DNA from 2 places in the Rothia sp. HMSC068E02 genome. Region 2 is predicted to be linked to the other one. Evidence: predicted binding sites of a transcription regulator. Region 2 holds the regulator's gene; the other holds the start of a gene.
The links. The regulator HspR, encoded in region 2, represses chaperone genes until heat shock. The targets are predictions, from matches to a motif close to AAGTTGAGTCNNNNNGACTCAACTT.
Positions count from the first base shown of each region.

Region 1: a site for HspR is predicted at 2,059-2,083, ahead of clpB (ATP-dependent chaperone ClpB). Genes of this name have one in related genera too.

Region 1 is NZ_KV812875.1:11,920-15,329, forward strand. It holds gene clpB (ATP-dependent chaperone ClpB) at 1-2,002, opposite strand, end outside; gene HMPREF2919_RS01070 (NAD(P)-dependent oxidoreductase) at 2,277-2,960, shown strand; gene HMPREF2919_RS01075 (HAD family hydrolase) at 2,979-3,410, shown strand, end outside.
Region 2 is NZ_KV812894.1:53,612-57,021, forward strand. It holds gene HMPREF2919_RS07595 (DnaJ domain-containing protein) at 239-1,231, shown strand; gene HMPREF2919_RS07600 (heat shock protein transcriptional repressor HspR) at 1,235-1,741, shown strand; gene trmB (tRNA (guanosine(46)-N7)-methyltransferase TrmB) at 2,010-2,816, opposite strand; gene HMPREF2919_RS07610 (hypothetical protein) at 3,058-3,410, opposite strand, start outside.

The DNA of each region.
Region 1 (3,410 bases), on a different contig from region 2:
CAGCCTCGGTCAGCTGACCGCCCTCTTCGTGGCCGACGTATCCGGGAGGGGCACCGACCAGGCGGGACACGGTGTGCTTCTCGGAGTACTCGCTCATGTCGATACGCACCAGGGCACGCTCGTCATCGAACTGGAACTCAGCCAGTGCCTTAGCCAGCTCGGTCTTACCAACACCGGTCGGGCCCAGGAACAGGAAGGAACCAATCGGGCGGTTCGGGTCGGAAATACCGGCGCGGGCGCGGCGCACAGCGTCAGAGACAGCGACCACTGCGGCTTCCTGGCCGATAAGGCGGGCACCGATGCGCTTCTCCATTTCGAGCAGCTTCTCGGACTCGCCCTGCATCATGCGACCTGCGGGAATGCCGGTCCAGGAGGAGATCACCTCGGCAATATCGTCCGCGGTAACCTCTTCGGAGACCATGGACTCGCTCTTGGCGGTGTCCTCGGCGCGCTGTGCTTCTTCCAGCTCAGCCTGCTTCGCGGGAATTTCACCGTAGAGCAGGCGAGATGCCTCGGCGAGGTTACCCTCGCGCTGTGCAACCTCTGCGCGGGAGCGCAGCTCGTCAATCTCAGTCTTGAGGTCACCCACGCGGTTCAGGTTCGCCTTCTCGGCTTCCCAACGGGCGTTGAGGGAGTCGAGCTGTTCCTTCTTGTCAGCCATGTCCTTGCGCAACGCTTCCAGACGCTCCACGGATGCGGGGTCGGTTTCGCCGGCAAGTGCCAGTTCCTCCATGGTGAGGCGGTCCACGGCGCGGCGCAGCTGGTCGATTTCCTCCGGTGCGGAGTCAATTTCCATGCGCAGGCGGGATGCTGCCTCATCAATCAGGTCAATTGCCTTGTCCGGCAGCTGACGGGAGGGAATGTAGCGGTTAGACAGGGTTGCTGCGGCAACCAGCGCGGAGTCAGCAATCTGCACCTTGTGGTGTGCCTCGTAGCGTTCCTTCAGACCGCGCAGAATACCGATGGTGTCATCTACGCTGGGCTCGCCCACGTACACCTGCTGGAAGCGGCGCTCCAGGGCGGGGTCCTTCTCGATGTTCTCGCGGTACTCGTCGAGGGTGGTGGCACCGATCAGGCGCAACTCGCCTCGGGCGAGCATGGGCTTGAGCATGTTGCCTGCGTCCATGGAGCCTTCGGATGCGCCAGCACCGACAACGGTGTGAATCTCGTCGATGAAGGTCACAATCTGGCCCTCGGACTTCTTGATTTCTTCGAGGACTGCCTTCAGGCGCTCCTCGAATTCACCGCGGTACTTTGCGCCTGCAACCATGGAGCCCAGGTCCAGGCTGATGAGGGTCTTGCCGCGCAGGGATTCGGGCACGTCGCCGGAAACCATGCGCTGTGCCAGGCCTTCCACGACGGCGGTCTTACCGACGCCGGGCTCACCAATCAGAACGGGGTTGTTCTTGGTTCGGCGGGAGAGCACCTGCACGACGCGGCGAATCTCAGAGTCGCGGCCGATGACCGGGTCAAGCTTGCCTGCGCGGGCAATGGCGGTCAGGTCGGTGCCGTACTTTTCGAGAGCCTGGAAGGTGCCCTCGGGGTCGGGGGTGTCCACGGTGCGGTCTCCTCGGACGTTGGGGATGGTCTGTGCGATGAGCTCTGCGGTAGCGCCGAGCTTGTGCATTGCTTCAGCGGTGCTATCGGTTCCGCTGGCAATGCCCAGCAGAATCATTTCGGTAGAAACGTAGGTATCTCCGAATCCCTGGGCGCGGGTCTGTGCCGCCTGCAGAGCGGAGAGCGCGGCACGGCTGAGGGAGGCGTTCTGCACGGAGGCACCGGATGCCTTCGGCAGCTTCTTGATTTCAGCGGATGCCGCCTCGGAGATAGCGTCCACATCCAGGCCTGCAGCCTTGAGGACTGCTACGGCGACGCCTTCGCGCTGGTCCATGAGGGCCTTGAGGATGTGTGCGGTTTCAATAGTGGGGTTGCCGGCGGTTTGAGCATTAGTATTTGCCGCCGAGATGACTTCTTGACTCTTGGTCGTGAACTTAATATCCATGATGTCCTTTCGTATCGTGCATTCAGGGGCCTATCCTACGTCCCCTCGCATTACATAACTTGAGTCTACTCCACTCAACTATGTTTCGCAAGGGGTTTTCAAAAAATTTTCTCCACTTTTTTCGTTTTTCACCCCGCACTGCTCTGAGCCCTAGCCAAAACCCCGCTTGAAAGAGCCTCAACCAAAAGCCCCCAGTCGAAACCACATTGCTATACTGACCGGACTGGGCGCTTGCGGGCTCCCACAACAATCACAGTCACGAATGGGGACCCACATGAAAATACTGGTTCTAGGTGCAACCGGCCGCACCGGCTACCTCTTCACCCGCAAAGCCCTAGAGGAGGGGCACACCGTCACCGCCTACGTGCGCAACCCCGATAGGGCACAAGCGCTTTTGGGGGCGCACCAAAATCTCACTATCATTCCGGGGACCCTGAACGATGCCGAACAGCTCGCCGCAGCATCCTCCGGGCAGGACGTCATGGTGAGCGTCCTGGGGCAGAAAGCCACGGTGCGAGAGTTTCTCTCCTCCACGTTCATGCAGGAGCGTCTGCCCCTCATCATGGAGGCGGTCACGGGCGCAGGCGTAAAGCATTGCGTTCTGATGAGTGCCTACGGTGTCGGCAATACGGTACGGACCGCGTCCCTCCCCATGCGCCTGGTGTGCAAGGTCATCATGCGCGGCATTTTCACCGACAAGGTTAAGGCGGACGCCCTGGTTGCCGAATATCAGCCATATATTTCGCGTGCTCATCCGGGCAGGCTGACCGATAAGCCCGGTAAGGGCGGGGTGAAGGTATTTGACATGGCGAGCGTCGAGCGAACTCCGGGCATCCCCACGATTGCCCGTGAAGACGTTGCCGATGCACTGCTCACTATCGCCAAGAACCCTCAGAATGCGGGCACAGATTTTTTGGTGACGATTGGGGACGTTGCCCTACACTCGCCCCAGAAATAAACCGGTAGGCTTAATGACATGACGACTACGAACACCTTCCCCGCCGCCATTCTCTTCGACCACGACGGAACCCTCGTCGATACTGAACCCGTATGGGCTGCCGCAAAGGTTGCTCTCACCGCAGAATTTGGCGGCACCTGGACCGAGCAGGACACCCTCGATTGCCTGGGCCTGTCGATGCAGTTCACCCTGGATCGTCTGCGCGAGCGCGGCGTGAACCTGCCGGACGAGGAGATTAACGATCGACTGGTGGCGAAGGTGCGCGAGGCCCTGGCGCAGCAGCCGGTCGAGTTCCTTCCTGGCATTGAGCGTTTCCTCTCGGAGGTTCACGATGCACAGATTCCGGCCGCCATCGTCACAAACGCAACCACCTCCGTGGCTCGCCGCACCGCAAACGCGGCACCCGAGGGCACGTTCTCGGTGGTTATTGGCAACGATGAGACCACCAAC
Region 2 (3,410 bases):
CTGTTCTGCCGGAGCTATTTGCCCGGGCTGTTCTGCCCGGTGTTGGCGCGGGTTCCGGCGAGCTGTGGCGGCGGATAAAAGGCTTGTAGGGGTGCTATTTTTTTTGGCCCAGCCCTTTCAAAATTGAGTCAAGTAGACTAAACTTTTATATAGAGTATTAAGACAAGTACGCGGTGCCCCTGCAAGCCGTCCCGTAACCGAGGAGGGCGGCGCATCACCGCAGAAGGAGAAACACAACATGGCAAGTGAAAACTGGCTAACCGACGACTTTTATAAGGCACTGGGTGTCAGCGAAGACGCAAGCGAAAGCGACATCAAGAAGGCGTACCGCAAGCTCTCCCGCAAGTACCACCCGGACCTGAACCCCGGTGACGCCGCAGCAGAGAAGAAGTTCAAGGAAATCTCGGAAGCATACGACGTGCTCTCCGACAAGAAGCAGCGCGAAGAGTACGACCAGATTCGCCGCTACGGCGCATCTGGCATGGGCGGCTTCGGCGGTGGCGGTTTCGGCGGTGGTAGCTACACCGGCTACCCCGGCGCGGACGCATTCGGCGGCTTCAGCAGCGGCGGCGCAGGCATCAACATTGACGACCTGCTCGGCGGCCTCTTCGGTGGTAGCGCTGGCGGTTCCCGACGCTCCGCAGGTTTCACCAGCGCCGACTTCGGCGGCATGGGTGGCGGCGGCTTCGGCGGTGCACAGCACGCAGCCCCCGAAGAGAGCAGCACCAGCACCCGCATCAGCCTCGCTCAGGCATACACCGGTGCGACCGTGACCGTGTTCCTGCCGGACGGCTCCCACACCGAGGCACGCATCCCCGCAGGCATTAAGGACGGCCAGAAGGTCCGCCTGCGCGGCAAGGGCCTGCACGGCGGCGACCTGAAGGTCACCGTGCGCGTTTCCGATGACTCCGTGTACTCGCGCGAGGGCAACAACCTGATTATGCGTGCGCCCGTCACCCTCGCCGAGGCCGTCGACGGCGCAGTGATTGAGGTGCCCCTGCCCGACGCATCCACCGTGAAGCTGCGCCTGGCACCCGGCCAGGTCGGCCGCCGACTGCGCGCTAAGGGCCGCGGCTTCAAGGCTAAGGGCGGCGACGGCGACCTGCTGGTCATCCCCGAAATTGTTCTGCCCACCGAGCTGAGCGCAGAGGCGCAGGAAGCATTCGATAAGTTCGTAAAACTGGCACCGCAGGAGAACCCGCGTAAGGATCTGTTGAAGAAGGCGAAGTAAACCATGGCATCTCGAGAATCATCATCTAAGTCCCGTAGCGGCAAGCCGTTGCACAGCGTGGACCTGCCGGTTTTCGTGATTTCTGTGGCAGCTGAGCTGGCGGGCATGCACCCGCAGACCCTGCGCCAGTACGACCGCATCGGCCTGGTCCAGCCTTCGCGTGCGCCCGGTAAGGCGCGCCGCTATTCGCAGCGTGACGTGAACCGTCTGCAGCAGATTCAGCAGCTCTCGCAGGAGGGCGTCTCCCTGGAGGGTATTCGCCGCATTATTGAGCTGGAGTCCCTCGTGGAGGAGCAGCAGGAGCAGATTGCGGCGCTGCAGCGTCAGGTCGAGGATGCGAAGGTGAAGCTGGGCTTGGCGGAGCGCGTGTTCGCTGCCGGTACCAGCGGCGACGTGGTGCATATTGCCCGCGGTACCCGCCCGGCGCCTCGTCAGCGTTCTTCGGCTGTGGTGTTGTACCGTCAGCGTCACCAGTCGGCTACGGCGGATGATACGAAGCCGCAGCGCTAAACCGGCTAAACCCGCTACACTGGGATAAATGGTTCGGCTGTTCTAGCTCGCTTCTAGTTCATTTGAGCTGGTCAGCCGCCCATATAGACTTGTGCGTCTTAGCGCCGCGCGAGCGAGGTAGGGTAGACCCCCGCCCGCATGCACTCAGACCCACACACAAGGAGGTGAGGCTCCCCGAATGATCGGGGAGCCTCACCTGCTTTAACGTATGCACTTTGCGCGGTGGCGGGAAATCACCTGGCGGTAACTCTCGCTAACGCTGACCCGCTTACTTGCGGCGGTAGGTCAGATCATGCGCGCGGCGGCCCGCCTCCTGAGCCTTACGCTCAAAGCTGGTGAGAGTACGGCCCTCCCAACGCGGAGCCCAACCACCCAGCGGATCCTCCTCGGTCGCACCGGCGCCCGGGTTCACGTTCTCAAAGTCGGGGTGCGCCTCCAGAACCTCACGCATGACCAGGGCGTACTCCTCCCAGTCAGTCGCCAGACGCCAAATGCCGCCGGGCTTAAGCACGCGCGCAACCTTATCAGCGAACGCCGGGGACACCAGGCGGCGCTTGTGGTGGCGGGACTTGTGCCAGGGGTCCGGGAAGAACACCCACAGCTCATCCACGGAGTTCTCCTCAAGCATGTTGTCGAGCAGTTCGGGTGCGTTCGCCTGAGCCACACGCACGTTCTCCACGCCGGCGTTGCCCATCTTCAGCAGCAGGTCCGCGATGCCGGGGGTGTACACCTCAACGGCGAGGAAGTTCGCCTCGGGCACCTCAGCTGCGCGGTGCACGATCGCCTCGCCCAGACCGGAACCGATCTCGACGACCTGGTACGCCTCGCGGCCGTAAATCTTGACCGGGTCGAAGGTCGCCTCGGGGGATACGGAGGTGTCGGTGCGCAGGCGCGGAATGTCCAGCACGTGGGTGGGGGAGTAGGTGTCCCACGCCTTCTGGCGGCGCGCGGTGAGGCGGTCGCCGCGGCGGACGAAGGAGTAGGGCTGGCGGAAGAATTCCTCAGGAACCGGCTTCTTGGCCTTTTCTTCGGTGGATTCGGGTGCCTGGCTAGGCTGCGTGTTCTCAGTAGACATACCTAAAAGAATAGCGTAGCGCCGCTACACCGTGCGGTTTCGCGGCGTGCGGGGCTGGCGTGACGCTGAGCTAATCGGGCGCGGGGTAGGGAGCGTGCGCGGTCTGCGAGGCATAGAAAATCGGCGCGCATAGAAATTCGGTGCGCATAGAACTTCAGCAGGCACACAAAAGTGCGGCGGGAACAGTCTTGGTTCCCGCCGCACTTTCGTGAGGTCGTCTGAGTGAGTTAGCGTGTGGGGCTTACTTCTTGGAGCCCAGCAGCGCCAGACCCGCGCCGAGCATCACGATGTTGTTTGCGAGCTGCTGGCCGTCCTGGGTGGGGCGGAAGGTTGCGTCGTGCATGTCCGGGTTGCGGAAGTACATGGTCATCAGGTTTGCCGCGAATGCGGTCAGGCCTGCACCCGCCAGGCGGGAGGGGACGAAGGGGGTCAGCAGGGTTGCGCCGAGTGCGGTCTCTGCGCCGGAGATGAGCTTACCGAAGGTTGCTGCGTCCAGCTTGGAGACTGCGGGAACACCGGTTGCCGCCATCTGCTGCAGGAAGGCGTAGGTGCCTTCGTCTGCCTTGAGCTTCTTGACGCCTGCGTCGAGGATGA